Regions from separate parts of the Microbispora sp. CSR-4 genome, predicted to be linked through region 3. Evidence: riboswitches for the same ligand, from Rfam matches in the RefSeq annotation. Region 3 holds a riboswitch; each other region holds the start of a gene.
The links. A riboswitch is a leader RNA that binds a small molecule or an ion and turns the genes downstream of it on or off. The one in region 3 is predicted to bind cobalamin.
Positions count from the first base shown of each region.

Region 1: it holds a riboswitch for cobalamin, as region 3 does, so the genes downstream of both, FLV34_RS29120 (cobyric acid synthase) here and FLV34_RS23715 (ribonucleoside-diphosphate reductase subunit alpha) in region 3, are expected to answer to the same signal.
Region 2: it holds a riboswitch for cobalamin, as region 3 does, so the genes downstream of both, FLV34_RS02795 (ABC transporter substrate-binding protein) here and FLV34_RS23715 (ribonucleoside-diphosphate reductase subunit alpha) in region 3, are expected to answer to the same signal.

Region 1 covers NZ_VJVX01000048.1:48,540-53,348, forward strand. The annotation lists gene FLV34_RS29115 (FtsX-like permease family protein) at 1-2,622, opposite strand, end outside; cobalamin riboswitch at 2,759-2,882, shown strand; gene FLV34_RS29120 (cobyric acid synthase) at 2,996-4,498, shown strand; gene cobN (cobaltochelatase subunit CobN) at 4,495-4,809, shown strand, end outside.
Region 2 covers NZ_VJVX01000001.1:596,940-601,748, reverse strand. The annotation lists gene FLV34_RS02805 (Gfo/Idh/MocA family protein) at 1-788, shown strand, start outside; gene FLV34_RS02800 (acyltransferase) at 751-2,022, opposite strand; cobalamin riboswitch at 2,408-2,544, shown strand; gene FLV34_RS02795 (ABC transporter substrate-binding protein) at 2,622-3,572, shown strand; gene FLV34_RS02790 (iron ABC transporter permease) at 3,819-4,809, shown strand, end outside.
Region 3 covers NZ_VJVX01000034.1:26,456-31,264, forward strand. The annotation lists gene FLV34_RS23700 (cysteine hydrolase family protein) at 1-314, opposite strand, end outside; gene FLV34_RS23705 (AraC family transcriptional regulator) at 326-1,138, opposite strand; gene FLV34_RS23710 (tripartite tricarboxylate transporter substrate-binding protein) at 1,479-2,417, shown strand; cobalamin riboswitch at 2,463-2,694, shown strand; gene FLV34_RS23715 (ribonucleoside-diphosphate reductase subunit alpha) at 2,829-4,809, shown strand, end outside.

The sequences.
Region 1 (4,809 bases), on a different contig from region 3:
GAGCACCGCGAGGATCGCGACGGCGAGCGCCGCCACCTGTGGCCACGGCACGTGGAGCGACACCGGCAGCCCGCCCGCGGTCGCGTATCCGGCTGACACCATCGGCGGCACCACCGCGGCGGAGACGGCCACGGCGAGCGCCACCCCACCGGCCAGCGACAGCCCGATCACGAACGACTGCTCGGCCGCGAGCAGGCCGAGCGTCTGCCGGAAACTCACGCCGAGCGCGCCGAGCACGGCGAACTCCCCCCTGCGCTCGCGCGCCGAGACCGCCGTGTTGACCAGGAATCCCAGCACGGCGAACGCCAGCGCCGCCGCGAAGCCGAGCAGCAGCGCGCCCTGCAGACCGGCCGCCGTGGGGTCGTCCCGGTAACCGGCGGTGAGGGCGGCCGCGTCCACGATGTCCCTGCCGCGTCCCGAGGCGGCCAGGGCATCCCGAGTGGAACCGTCGGCGGCCAGCCACCACTCCGTCACCTGCCCCTCGGCGCCCTTCCCCCGGAACGCCGTGAGGTCGGCGAGCAGGGCCGGGGTGCCCTCGGGCGTGCCGGGCATCGCCGTGACGACGCCCACGACCCGGACGGGGATCGCCGCCGTGCCCGCGGTGATCCTGGTGGTGTCCGCCAGCCCGGGGGTCACCACGACCGGGAGCGGTCGCCCGGCGGACCCGGTGATCCGGGAGGCCAGCGTGGCCGGCGGCAGTTGCGACAGGTCGGGGCGCAGCAGCAGCACCCGGCCCAGATCCGCCGCGTCGGCGGCGATCAGCGTGGCGTCCGCGCCGTCGGCGACGACCGTGGCGCGGTGCGCGGGCACGGCCGCCGCGACCCCCGGCAGCCTGGTGAAGGTCCGGGCGTCGTCGCCGGGCAGGGCCGGGACGCGCAGCGAGGATCCGGCGACGTGCCTGGCCCGGTCCTCCTGGGCGGAGCGCCAGGTCGCGGCCGTGGTCAGGGACAGCACGCCGATCGCCGTCGCCATCGTCAGCAGCAGCGCCGGGCCCGAATAGCGGGCCGGGCGCCGGCTCACCTGCCGGGCGGCCACGGCCGGGCCGAACCCGGGGCGTCGCCGCGTCGCCCGCTCGGCGATCTTCGCGACGGCGGGCACCAGCCGCAGGGCGGCCATCCCGCCGCAGAGCAGGGCGAGCGCCGGCCCGGCCCCGACGAGCGGGTCGAGCCCGAGCTCGCCGCCGAGGCGCGTCGTCTCCGCCGCGTCCTGGCCGCGCAGGCGCCAGATGGCGAGGGCCGCCAGGACGAGCAGTGCCACGTCGGCCCCGGCCCGCTGCACCAGGCCGGGCCGGTCGGCGCGCCCGCGCGCCGCCTGCTCCTCGACGTACGTGCGGCGGGCGGCGAGCAGGGGCGGCGCCGCCAGCATGGCGGCGCAGGCGAGCGCGACCACCGCCGCCACGGCGAACGTGCTGCCGTCGGGCGCGCGGGGCGGCTCCACGCCGGTGGCCTCGATCCAGGGGAAGGCGCTCAGCAGCCGCAGGAGGACGGGTGCGAGGAACGGCGCCGCGGGCGCGCAGGGCAGCGCGATCAGCAGCGCCTCCCCCGCCGCCATGGCGGCGAGCCGCGGCGACCCGCCGCCCCTCGATCGCAGCAGGGCCGTCTCCATCCGGCGGTGTTCGGCGAGCAGCCGCGCGGTCAGCGCCAGCGCGTACGCGGCCAGCACGAGCAGCTGGAGCACCGGCACCAGCATGGTCGAGCGGGCGACCAGCGCGCCGTGGTCGAGCCGCAGCAGTGTGCCGGACAGCGTCTCGGTGACCGTGCACCGGGGGCAGCCGGACCGTACGTCGGCGGAGATCCCGGCGACCGACGCCGAGAACGGCCGCAGTCGCTCGGGCGGGAGCCGGCGCAGGTCGGGCTCGGCGAGCCAGCGGGCCGAGGCGCCGGCCGCGAACCGGTCGAGGAAGACGCCGGCCGGCACGACCATGGGGCCTCGGGAAGTGAAGTCGGCGGTCTGCGTGCCGTGGCGCAGCAGGTCCTCTCCCGTCCAGCGCGGGTCGTCGGGGTCGCGCAGCCGGAAGACGCCGGAGACGCGCACGCGGGCCGGCTTGCCGTCCAGGCGTCCGACGACGGTGAACGTGTCGCCGGTGGAGACCCTCATCGCCCGCGCGGCCGGCTCCGAGAGCGCGACGGCCGTATCGCCTGCCGTCCCCGCTGTCGTTCCCCGTGCCGTCCCCGCGGTCCCTTTCCGCGTGGGCCATCGGCCGCTCACCAGGTCGGCCTGGCCGTCCAGTCCCTCGTACGTGGCGAACCGGGTCAGGACGGGCTGACCGCCTTTATCTCGTCCCCTCAGCGCGTAGGAGGCGGACTCGACGCGCGCGGTGACCCGTACGGGCACCTCGCCATGGGCGTGGGCGATGCCCGCGCGGACGGCCTGGTCGACCTTCGCGAAGTCCCCGGACGTGACCGAGGAGGTGACGACGGTGGCGGTGGCGGCGAGCGGTGCCGTGTCCAGGGCCCTCCGCACGCCCGCCTGGCTCGCCGACCCCGCGTGCAGCAGCAGCGCCGCGATCGCCGTGGTGGCGAGCAGGATGGAGCCGAACGCGGCCGCCAGCAGCAGCGGCTCGGCCAGCGCACGTCGGATCACCAACGGCAGCCGCCCCAGCACTGCCCTCCCCCGTTTCACCCGGGCATCATGGCAAAGCCGATCCGGGCACACCACACCGGCCCGACATACGTAGCGATTCCGATATATCCGACAGACCGTACTTGCGGGACATCCGGCACGAAGGTGTAAGTTGACCCCGCAAGCGACGGACGCGGAGGAAGCCGGTGTGAATCCGGCGCGGTCCCGCCACTGTCACCGGGGAGCGAACCTCACCCACGCCACTGCCCAGCACGGGCGGGAAGGCTGAGGGGAGCGCTGATCCGGGAGCCAGGATACTCCGGCCGTCGGACCTTCTACCGGGGGCGCGGATACCCCCAGGGGGGACATGCCATGGCCCGGACAGGCCTGCGCAGACGCGCCTCACTGCCGGTTTCGCGCTCCACCTGCTGACGTGGCCGGCGGCGGCCTGCTCGTGGCGGGCACGACCTCCGACGCGGGAAAGAGCGTGCTGGTGGCCGGCCTGTGCCGGTGGCTGGCCCGGCGCGGCGTACGGGTCGCGCCGTTCAAGGCGCAGAACATGGCGCTCAACTCGATGGTCACCGCCGACGGCGGCGAGATCGGGCGGGCCCAGGCGATGCAGGCCGTGGCGGCCCGGGTCGAGCCCGAGGCCGCGATGAACCCGGTGCTGATCAAACCCGCGGGCGATCGGCACTCCCACGTGGTCGTGCTCGGCCGCGCGCACGCCGACGTGGACGCCATGTCCTCCCGCGCCCACAAGATGCGCCTGCTCGACGTCGCCCTCGACGCGCTCGACGGCCTGCGCCGCCGCTACGACGTCGTGATCTGCGAGGGCGCGGGCAGCCCCGCCGAGGTCAACCTGCGCGACCGCGACATCGCCAACATGGGCCTGGCCCGCGCCGCCGGCCTGCCGGCGCTCGTCGTCGGCGACATCGACAGGGGTGGCGTGCTCGCGCACTTCGCCGGCACCCTCGCCGTGCTCGACCGGCACGACCAGCGGCACATCGCGGGCTTCGTGGTCAACAAGTTCCGCGGCGACCTCGCGCTGCTGCGGCCGGGGCTCGACTGGCTCACGGAGGCGACCGGCCGGCCGTGCCTCGGCGTGCTGCCGTGGCGCTCGGGCCTGTGGCTCGACGTGGAGGACTCCCTCGACCTCGACAGCCGTCCCGGCCTGCTCACCCCGCCGGTGGGACGTGACGTGCTGCGCGTGGCCCTCGTGCGGCTGCCGCGCATGTCCAACGTCACCGACGCCGACGCGCTCGCCGCCGAGCCGGGGGTGAGCGTCCGCCTCGTCACCACCCCCGCCGAGCTCGCCGACGCCGACCTCGTCGTGCTGCCCGGCACCCGCGCCACCGTCGGCGACCTCGCCTGGCTGCGCGAGCGCGGCCTGGACGAGGCGCTGCGCCGCCGCGCCGCCGAGGGCCGCCCGGTGCTCGGGATCTGCGGCGGCTACCAGATGCTCGGCACGGTCATCGACGACGAGGTCGAGAGCCGGGCCGGCCGGGTGCCCGGCCTCGGGCTGCTGCCTGCCCGGACGGCGTACGCGCCGGGCAAGGTGCTCACGCTCGCGGAGGGCGAGTGGCGGGGTCACGTGGTCGCGGGCTACCAGATCCACCACGGCCGGGTGACCTTCGACGGCGGCGAGCCGTTCCTCGACGGCTGCCGGGCCGGGCAGGTGTGGGGCACGACCTGGCACGGCCTGTTCGAGCGCGACGGATTCCGCCGGGCCTTCCTCGCCGAGGTCGCCGCCGTCACCGGCCGGGCCTGGCTGCCCGGGACCGGAACGTTCGCCGCGCACCGGGAGGCCCGCCTCGACGCCCTGGGCGACCTCGTGGAGGAGCACCTCGACACCGAGGCCGTGTGGCGGCTCATCGAGCGCGGCGTGCCCACCGGCCTGCCCATCGCCGAGCTCACGCTGCGGGAGGACCGTCCATGACGACACCGCCGAGGATGCTGCTGCTGTCCACCGCCGACACCGAGCTGCTCGCCGCGACCCGGAGCGGGGCCGGCTGGCGGGTCGCCAACCCCGCGCGTACGGCCGCGGAGGACGTGCCCGCCCTGGTGGACGGCGTGGACGCCGTCGTCGTCCGGCTGCTCGGCGGCAGGCGCTCCTGGCCCGAGGGACTCGACGCCGTGCTCGCGGCCGGGCTGCCCACCGTGGTCCTGGGCGGCGAGCAGGCCCCGGACGCCGCGCTGATGGCCCTGTCCACCGTGCCGTCCGGGGTCGCCGCGCAGGCGCTCGCCTAT
Region 2 (4,809 bases), on a different contig from region 3:
CGACGCTGTCCGGAGTGTGGGCGCGCAGGCCCGAGGCGGCGCGAGCGCTGGCGGACGCCCACGGCGCGCCCGCCTTCGAGCGGCTGGAGGACCTGTTCGCGGCGTCGGAGGCGGTCGCCTTTTGCGTGCCGCCCACCGTGCAGGCCGAACTCGGCGTGCTCGCGGCCCGGGCGGGAAAGGCCCTGCTGCTGGAGAAGCCGCTCGCGGCCGACCTCGACGGCGCCCGGCGCCTCGCCGGGGCGATCGAGGAGGCGGGCGTCGCCTCCCAGATGCTCTTCACGTTCCGCTATTCGGCGGCGACGGCCGGCTTCCTGGAGCGGGCCCGGCGGATCGAGCCCTTCGGCGGGCACGCCGCGAACATCTCGGGAAGCCTGCGCGGCGGCCCCTTCGCCACCCCCTGGCGGCTGGAGCGCGGGGCGGTGCTCGACGTGGGCCCGCACACGATCGACCTGCTCGACGCCGCGCTGGGCCGCGTGGTCGGGGTCAAGGCCCACGGCGACCCGCTCGGCTGGGTCGGCCTGCTGCTGGAGCACGAGGGCGGCGCGGTCAGCGAGGCGTCGCTCAGCATGGCCGTCGAGGGGGAGACCCCGCCCAGCCGTGTCGACGTGTACGGCAGGCTCGGCACCGCCTCGCTGCTCGGCTCCGAGCTCGGCGACGTCTTCCCCGAGGTGGTGCGGCAGTTCGCGAGCACCGTGCGCGACGGCGGCGGGCATCCGCTCGACGCCCGCCACGGACTGCGCATGCAGGAGATCATCGACGACGTGGAGCGGCAGCTGCGGGCCGGCTGACCAGGGCGAGGCCCGCGCCCAGGGCGACGGAGGCGATCACCGGCGCGGGGCCGGGCGCGAACCCGGTGATGGTGAGCGTGAGCAGCGCGCCGCCCATGAGGGGTACGGCCACGGGCACGTGCCGGTGGGCGGCGGCGCCCGCGGGGTTCTCGAAGCGGCCGAGCAGCGCGGTGAGCCCGACCAGCACCAGCGCCAGGGCGGCCAGGCACGGCGGGGCGGCGCTCCACCAGGCCGCCGAGCCGGCGGTGGGCGTCAGCCCGAGCCCGATGACCGCCACACCGGCGACGGCGACGAGCGCGGTCATGTGCCACAGGTAGATCGTCATCATGTGCGGCGCGAGCGCGGTGAGCACCCTCTCGGCCACCGGCCGGGCGGCCAGCGCGTTCACGGCGGGGCGCAGCAGCATCGCCAGGCCGAGCTGACCGGCGAACAGTGCGAGCAGGCAGGCGCTCGGCGGGGCCATGTTCGAGATCATCCCCGGCATCCCGATCATGCTGGAGGGGTAGGGCCCGGTCGCCACCAGGGCCGCCACCATCGCGAACCCGGCCACCGCGAGCCCCGCGGCCCGCCGTCCCCTCAGCCACTCCAGGCCGCCTTCGGCGTACCGGAACCCGACCTGGTGGACGGCCAGCCAGACGAAGGCGACGTTGAGATAACCGGCGGCCTCCAGGCCGGAGAACCGGACCACGTCCGTCAGCACCGCGCCGCCCGCCAGCACTGGCAGGACCACCCCGGCCCGCATCCGCAGCAGGCGCGGCGTGGTCACCACGGCCAGCAGGTAGACCGCCAGGAACCACAGGAGCTGCCCGACCGTCCGCGCGGCCACCTCCACCGGCTGCGCGGGCACGCCCAGGGCCGTCAGGAGGTGGGGGAGCGGCAGCCACACGACCGCCAGCGGCACCACCGGCCAGGCCAGGCGGCGTACCCGCCGCGCGGTCCACTCCCGGGCCGTCCCGCCCCGGCGAGCCGCGGACCGGAAGCTGATCGCGTTGGCCGCGCCCCCGGTGAAGAACACCAGTGGCATGACCTGCGAGATCCAGGTGACGTACGGGATCGCCGCCAGGGCGTTGCCGGTCGTGAGCCGCCCCTGGGCGTACGACAGGACCGGCATCGTCCAGTGCTGGACGACCACCAGGACCATCCCGAAGACGCGCAGGACGTCGATGAAGCGGTCGCGCGGCGCGGGTGCGGCCGGGGCCCGCTCGGCTGCGGGGGGAAGCATGGTCAGGGACACGAGAAGCCGCCTTCGCTGTTTCGGGGCCGCCGCGGGGGCGTTCCGCGGGCGGTGGGGGCTCGAAGCCTCGGTGGTTCGGGGTTGCGGTGGTTCGGGGTTGCGGTGGTTCGGGGTTGCGGTGGTTCGAGGTCGGGGTGGTTCGAGGTCGCGGTGGTTCGGGGGCTGCGGTGGCCCGGGGCCTGGGGCCCGGTCTTCGCGAGCGGTTCAAGCGTCCCGCCGCGCCCCCGCCCGGCGCAGCGACGCGGTCCCTACTTCCGATCATGGGAGGCCCCCTACCACCGGGGTAGGGCCGGCCCTACCAACCCCGCGTACGCCCAGGCCGACGGCCGCGCGCGTGGATCGCCGTCCGCCCGGGGCGGTGGGGTCCCGGGCCGGGGGTGGACGCCGCGTGAGGGATTGGTACCGTTGCGTCCGACGCGCGCCGCGTAGCGAAGTCCGGTGAGAATCCGGCGCTGTCCCGCAACTGTGGTTCCCCGCCCCCGGGGACGAGCCAGGTCGCCTGCGCTGCGCGCCGACGCTATCGACCCTCGTGGAAAAGGGTGATCCGTCGCTTCCAGCGGGTCCCTCGATTCCCGGCATTCCCCCTTATGGAGGACCTCGTGAGGCCCGTACGCACGGCCGTCGCGGGTGTGGTGCTGGGCGTGCTCGCTCTGGCCGGCTGCGGCCAGAGCGACGGCGCCGCCACGTCCGCTACCCCCACCCCCGCCGTCTCGGACGGCACCGGTCAGGCCGCATTCCCCGTCACCGTTCAGGCGGGCAACGGCGCGGTGACCATCGCCAAGAAGCCCGAGCACATCGTGTCGCTGTCCCCGACGGCCACCGAGATCCTGTTCGCGATCGGCGCGGGCGCGCAGGTGACGGCGGTGGACGACCAGTCGAACTACCCGCCCGAGGCGCCCAAGACCTCGCTGTCGGGGTTCAAGCCCAATGTCGAGGCGATCGTCGCCACCAAGCCCGACCTCGTGGTGCTCGCCAACGACCTGGAGGGCGTGGTCACCGGGCTCGGCAAGGTCGGCGTGCCGGTGCTGCTCGAACCCGCCGCGACCAAGCTCGACGACACCTACGACCAGATCCGGGACCTCGGCGCGGCCACCGGCAACGCGGCCAAGGCCGACGAGGTGGCGACCGGCGTCAAGCAGAAGATCGACGCCCTCGCGGCGGCGGCGCCGAAGGACAAGGAGCTGACGTACTACCACGAGCTGGACACCACGCCCTACGCGGCGACGTCGAGCACGTTCATCGGGCAGGTCTACAGCCTGTTCGGGCTGAAGAACATCGCCGACGAGGCGCCGGACGCGGCGGGCGGCTATCCCAAGCTGTCGGCGGAGTTCATCGCCAAGGCCGACCCCGACCTGATCTTCCTCGGTGACACGAAGTGCTGCGGGCAGGACGCCGCCGCGCTGGCCAAGCGGCCGGGCTGGTCCGGCCTGACCGCCGTGAAGAAGGGCCGCGTGGTGGGGCTGGACGACGACCTCGCCTCCCGCTGGGGGCCCCGGGTCGCCGACCTCGCCCAGGCCGTCAGCGACGCCGTGCAGAAGGCGGCGAGCTGAGCCGGTGACGACGCGGACGCCTCTGGCGGCGCGGCGCCTGGTGGTACGACGCCCGCTGACACGGCCTCTGGTGACACGGCCTCTGGTGACACGGCACGGTGGCATGGTGCCCGGTGACACGACGCCCAGGGACACGACGCCCGGTGACCCGGCGCCCGATGACGCGGTGCCCGATGACACGGTGCTCGGTGGTGGGGTGCTCGGTGGCCTGGTGCCAGATGACGTGGTGAGGCCGGTGGTGGCGTCATGACCCCGGCCCGGCCGCGCGGCCGGGCGCTGCTCGTCGCGTCCGTCGTGCTGGCGGCCAGTCTCGCCCTCGGCCTGATGGCGGGCGCGGCGGGCATCTCGCCCCGCGCCATCGTGCTCGCACTGCTCGACCGGCTGCCGCTGGTGTCGGTGCACTCGGGCCTGTCGCCGGTCGAGGAGGGGCTGCTGTTCCAGCTCCGGGTGCCGCGGGTGCTGCTCGCGGCCGTCGTGGGCGGGCTGCTCGCCACGGCCGGGGCCGGCTACCAGGGTGTGTTCCGCAACCCGCTGGCCGATCCCTACCTGCTCGGGGCGGCGGCGGGAGCCGGCCTCACGGTGACGCTCGTCGTGGTCTTCCTGGGCGGCGACACCGGCGTGACCGCGGTGCCGATCGCCGCCTTCGCCGGGGCCGTCGGCGGGGTGTTCCTCGCGTACGCGCTGGGCCACACGGCGGGCCGGGGCGGCGGCACCGCGACGCTGGTGCTCGCCGGTGTCGCGGTCACCTCGTTCCTCACCGCCATCCAGACCTTCGTGCAGCAGCTCAAGGTGGAGGAACTGCAGCGGATCTACTCCTGGATCCTCGGCGACGTCGGCGGCGGCTGGGACCAGCTCCGCATGATCGCGCCGTACGCCGCGGTGTCCACCATCGGCATGCTGCTGCACGGGCGGCTGCTCGACGTGCTGTCGGTGGGCGACGAGGAGGCGGTGAGTCTCGGCCTGCGCGCGGCGCGGGTGCGCTTCGTCGTGCTGCTGGCCGCCTCGCTCGCCACCGCGTCGGCCGTGGCGGTCAGCGGGCTGATCGCGTTCGTCGGGATCGTGGTGCCGCACGTGGTCCGGCGGCTCGCCGGCTGGTCCTACCGGATCGTGCTGCCGGTGTCGTTTCTCGGCGGCGCGGCGTTCCTCGTGCTGGCCGACACGATCGCGCGTACGGTGCTCGCGCCGGCCGAGCTGCCGATCGGGGTCGTCACGGCGTTCGTGGGGGCGCCGTTCTTCG
Region 3 (4,809 bases):
GGGTCGAGCTCGCGTTCCGCCGTTCCGCCGGGGAGCCCGCCGGGGAGCAGTCCGGCGGCCAGCTGGGAGCCCGGGGAGTGCGGGTTGACCATGCCGCGCAGCGTCCGGCGGCACAGGTCGGCGTTGCTGCCGTCGGGCAGATAGAGGCGCACGACATGCACGATGGGCCGCCCCGCCTCGCGGAACGCGTGCGTGAGGCGCCGGACCGCGGGCAGCACCTCGGTGGTGCCGGCGATGCCGGCGACGAAGTCGCGCTGCAGGTCGATGGTGAGCAGCGCGCTGCGGGAGAACTCGGGCCCGGTGTATTCGTCCATGCCCGGCAACGCTAGGCGCGCGAGCCGCGCCGGTCTTGTACGTCGTTGCGCGCGAACCGGCCCGGGGTGGCCGCGAACGTACGGCGGAAATGGCGGTGCAGGTGCGCCTGGTCGTAGAAGCCGCTCTCCGCGGCGGCCCGCGCGATGGTGTGCCCGGCGGTCAGGAGCTGCTGGGCGCAGCGCAGGCGGAGCTGGAGCAGGTAGCCGTGCGGGGTCACGCCGGTCTCGCGGCGGAAGGCGCGCAGCAGCCGGAACCGGGGCAGGCCCGCCACCTGCGCGAGCTCGTCCAGGCTCGGGGTGCGCCGCAGGTCTTCGGCCAGATGCCGCTGCACCTTCGCGACCGGCCCCGCCGGCGTCGTGCGGATGGGCGCCGGGGCGATCCCGCGGCGCGTGTAGCGGACGAGGATCTCGGTGCACAGCGCCTCGAACTCCTCCTGCGCGGCGAGGGAGGTCTGGTCCCGGCGGCGGTGCAGCCGGATCAGGCGGGCGGCCAGGCGAGGATCGTACGGAGCCGGTGTGGAGAAGGCCGGCCGGTGCCCGGCGAGCTCCGCGAGCAGGTGCTGCGGGATGTAGAAGACCCGGTAGTCCCAGCCCTCGGGGATGCCGGGACGGCCGGCGTGGATGGTGTCGGCGTCGAGGAGGAGCAGGCTGCCCGCGGGTGCGTGCTCGGTGGCGCCGCGATAGCGGACGGCCTCCACCCCGCGCTCGATCGCCGCTATGGCGTACTCGCTGTGCGCGTGCGGAACGAAGTGATGCCTACGGAAGGACGCCGTCATCAGCCGTATGTCGTCGCGGCCGTAACGGTGCTCGACAAGGTCCTCCATGCCTGCCTTTGTATACGACGCCTGTATCCCTGACCGAGCGGGTGTTGCGCACGCGGAACTGCTCGCGCGAGCCAAGCGGGTCGAGGTGATCAAGCCCGACCCGCGTGCCCACTGTCACACCTGCTGTGCCGCACTGGGCAGTCACCATCGCAGCGAGGACGACGGCTTCTTTCCGAGCTCCTGCGGCAGGCGCCTGACCCGCGACCACCGCGGGATCGCCCTCCACCCGGCGAGAACCACCCATCGATCGCCGCAGCCGTAACGTCCGTTATGTGGTGACATGGTGTAGTTACTCATAGTCTGTGCGTGTAAGGGACTCTTCGGGGTGGAGGGTGCCGACATGCGACGCCGTACGGTCCTCGCACTGGGAGTCCTGGCCCTCGCGGGCGCATGCGGTGTCCCCGCACCCCCGCGCCGCGGGGAGCTCTCCCTGATGGTCCCGGGCCCGCCCGGCGGGTGCGGGGAGGGCGTCGCCGCCGGGTTCAAGTCGCTCGTGGAAGGGCGTGGCTGGGCCCGGGCCGTACGGATCAGGCGGGAGACCGGTGGCGGCGGGACGGCTCTCGCCGACCTGAACCGGCCGGGGGCCGGCCTGGTGGTCGCCGACTCCGCGCTGCTCGCCGCCTGCGCGCTGGCCCGCGACCCCCTCCTCGTGGCCCGGGCCGTACCGCTCGCGCGGCTGGCGGGGGAGTGGGAGGTGCTGGTCGCCTCGCCCGACTCGGGCTATCGCACGTTCGACCAGTTCGCCGCCGCGCTGCTGCGGAACCCGGGGGCGCACCGGGTCGCGGGCGGCGCCGACCGTGGCCCGGAACACCTGCTGTTCGGCATGACCGCCCGGGGCCTGGGAGCCGACGTCCGCCTGCTCGACTACGTCGCGTTCGGCAGCAGGGCGCAGGCCGTCGCCGCGGTCGTCGACGGGCGGCTCGCGCTCGGGTTCGGCAGCAGGCGCGAGGTCGCCCCCCATGTGCGCGCCGGACGGCTGCGCCCGCTCGCCGTCTCCTCCGCCGAGCGGCTGTCCGGGGTGGACGCGCCGACGCTGTCGGAGTCGGGCGTACGCGTCGTGTTCGCCGACTGGACCGGGCTGATCGCCCCGCGCGGCACGCCCGAGCCGGACGCCCTGCTCGATCTGTGCCGTGCCGTCGCCGACACGCCGGGCTGGCGGCGCCTGTGCGAGCGCAACGACTGGACGCCGATGTGGCTCGACGGCGACGACTTCCGGCAATGGCTCGCCGGCGAGGCACGCCGTACGGCCCTGCTCCTCAATGATCTCGGACTCCGCTGAAAAACACAACTTGTAGGGGTGCTTGCGGGAAGGGCCACTAGATGTAGGATCCATCGCGTTGCTGGTTCACCTTGGTGAGGCAAGAGGGAACCCGGTGGAAATCCGGGACTGCCCCGCAGCGGTGAGCGGGAACGACCGCCGTCGGCACAGCACGGTGCTGTGCTCCGAGCACTGGGCGCGAGCGCGCCCGGGAAGCGACGGCCAGTAGGACCGGCAGGGCGCGAGCCCGGCCGGGCGCCCGCGAGTCCGAAGACCTGCCAGCGATGCGCGCGCATGGGCGCGCGCCCCGCGCCGGGCCCCGAGGGCGGGCTCGCCGCATCGTCACGGCACGAATCCCTCTCGTGCGCGTGCGCCGCGGCATGCCTCCCTCCGGTCCGGCCGGGACACGAGACGACGAGGAGAGGGCATCTGATGACGATCACCGACCCGGCCTCCGCTTCCGCGGACCCCGCGTCAGAGGTACGCGGCGGGCCGTGGGCTTCGGCGGGGAACTCCGGACCCTCCACCGGTGCCGTACGGCGGGCATCGGCCGGCCCGGACGGCGGCCCGGACGGCGGGTGGGACGGCGGGTGGGACGCGGCGCAGGTCTGGCAGGCCATCGAGGAGGCGGCGGCCGGGGTCATCGCCGACCCGGAGAACTCGCGCCGGGCGGCCAGGCTGCTGAGCGGGCTGATCGCGGAGGAGGCGGCGGCCGAGGGGGTGCGCACGTTCTCCGAGTCGGTCGCCGCCGCCCACGCCGCCGGGCTGCTTGGCGACGCCGTCGCCGCCTTCGTGGCCGGTGAGGCCGAGGCGCTCGACGCGCTGATCGACCCGGCGGCCGACGACCGGTTCGAATACTTCGGGCTGCGCACGGTCTACGACCGCTACCTGCTGCGCCACCCGGTCACCCGGCGCGTGCTGGAGCGCCCGCAGCACTTCCTGCTGCGCGTCGCCTGCGGGCTGTCGGCCACGGTGGCGGAGGCGGCCGAGCTGTACGGCCTGATGTCCACGCTGGCCTATCTGCCCAGCTCGCCGACGCTGTTCAACTCGGGCGCGCGCCGGCCGCAGCTCTCGTCGTGCTTCCTGCTCGACTCCCCGAGGGACGAGCTGGAGAGCATCTACGAGCGGTACGGCCAGGTGGCCCGGCTGTCGAAGTATTCGGGCGGGATCGGCATCGCCTGGACGCGGGTGCGCTCGCGCGGCTCGCTGATCCGGGGCACCAACGGCCTGTCCAACGGCATCGTGCCGTGGCTGCGCACGCTCGACGCGTCGGTGGCGGCCGTCAATCAGGGCGGCAGGCGCAAGGGCGCGGCCTGCGTCTACCTGGAGACCTGGCACGCCGACATCGAGGAGTTCCTGGAGCTTCGCGACAACACGGGCGAGGAGTCGCGGCGCACGCACAACCTCAACCTGGCCAACTGGGTGCCCGACGAGTTCATGCGCCGGGTCGAGGCGGACGGCACGTGGTCGCTGTTCGACCCCAAGGAGGTCCCCGAGCTGACCGACCTGTGGGGTGAGGCGTTCGACACCCGTTATCGCGAGCTGGAGGCCGCCGGGCGCTACGTCAAGCAGGTGCCGGCCCGCGCCCTCTATGCCCGGATGATGCGCACGCTCGCCCAGACCGGCAACGGCTGGATGACGTTCAAGGACGCCTCCAACCGCGCCTCCAACCAGACCGCGCGGCCCGGCAACGTCATCCACCTGTCCAACCTGTGCACCGAGATCCTGGAGGTCACCAGCGACGGCGAGACCGCCGTGTGCAACCTCGGCTCGGTCAACCTCGCCGCGCACCTGACCCCGGAGGGCGACGCCGTCGACTTCGGCAGGCTCCGCGCCACCGTCCGCACCGCCGTACGGTTCCTGGACCGGACGATCGACCTCGGCTTCTATCCGACGCCCGAGGCGGAGGCGGCCAACCGCAAGTGGCGGCCGGTCGGCCTCGGCGTCATGGGCCTCGCCGACGTGTTCTTCGCGCTGCGCCTGCCGTTCGACTCGCCCGAGGCGCTCGCGCTGTCCACCCGCATCGCCGAGGAGATCGCGCTCGCGGCGTACGGCACCTCGGCCGACCTGGCCGCGGAGCGCGGGCGCCACCCGGCGTACGGGGAGACGCGGGCGGCGGACGGCGTGCTGCACCTCGACCACTATCCGTGCACCCCGGTCCACCCGGAGGAGTGGGCCGCGCTGCGGGCCAGGATCGCGGAGACCGGACTGCGCAACTCCCTGCTGATCGCGATCGCGCCGACGGCCACGATCGCCTCGATCGCGGGCTGCTACGAGTGCGTCGAGCCGCAGGTGTCCAACGTCTTCAAGCGGGAGACGCTGTCGGGGGAGTTCCTCCAGGTCAACCGTTATCTCGTGCGGGACCTCCAGGCCCTCGGCCTGTGGACGCGGTCGATGCGCGACGCGATCAAGC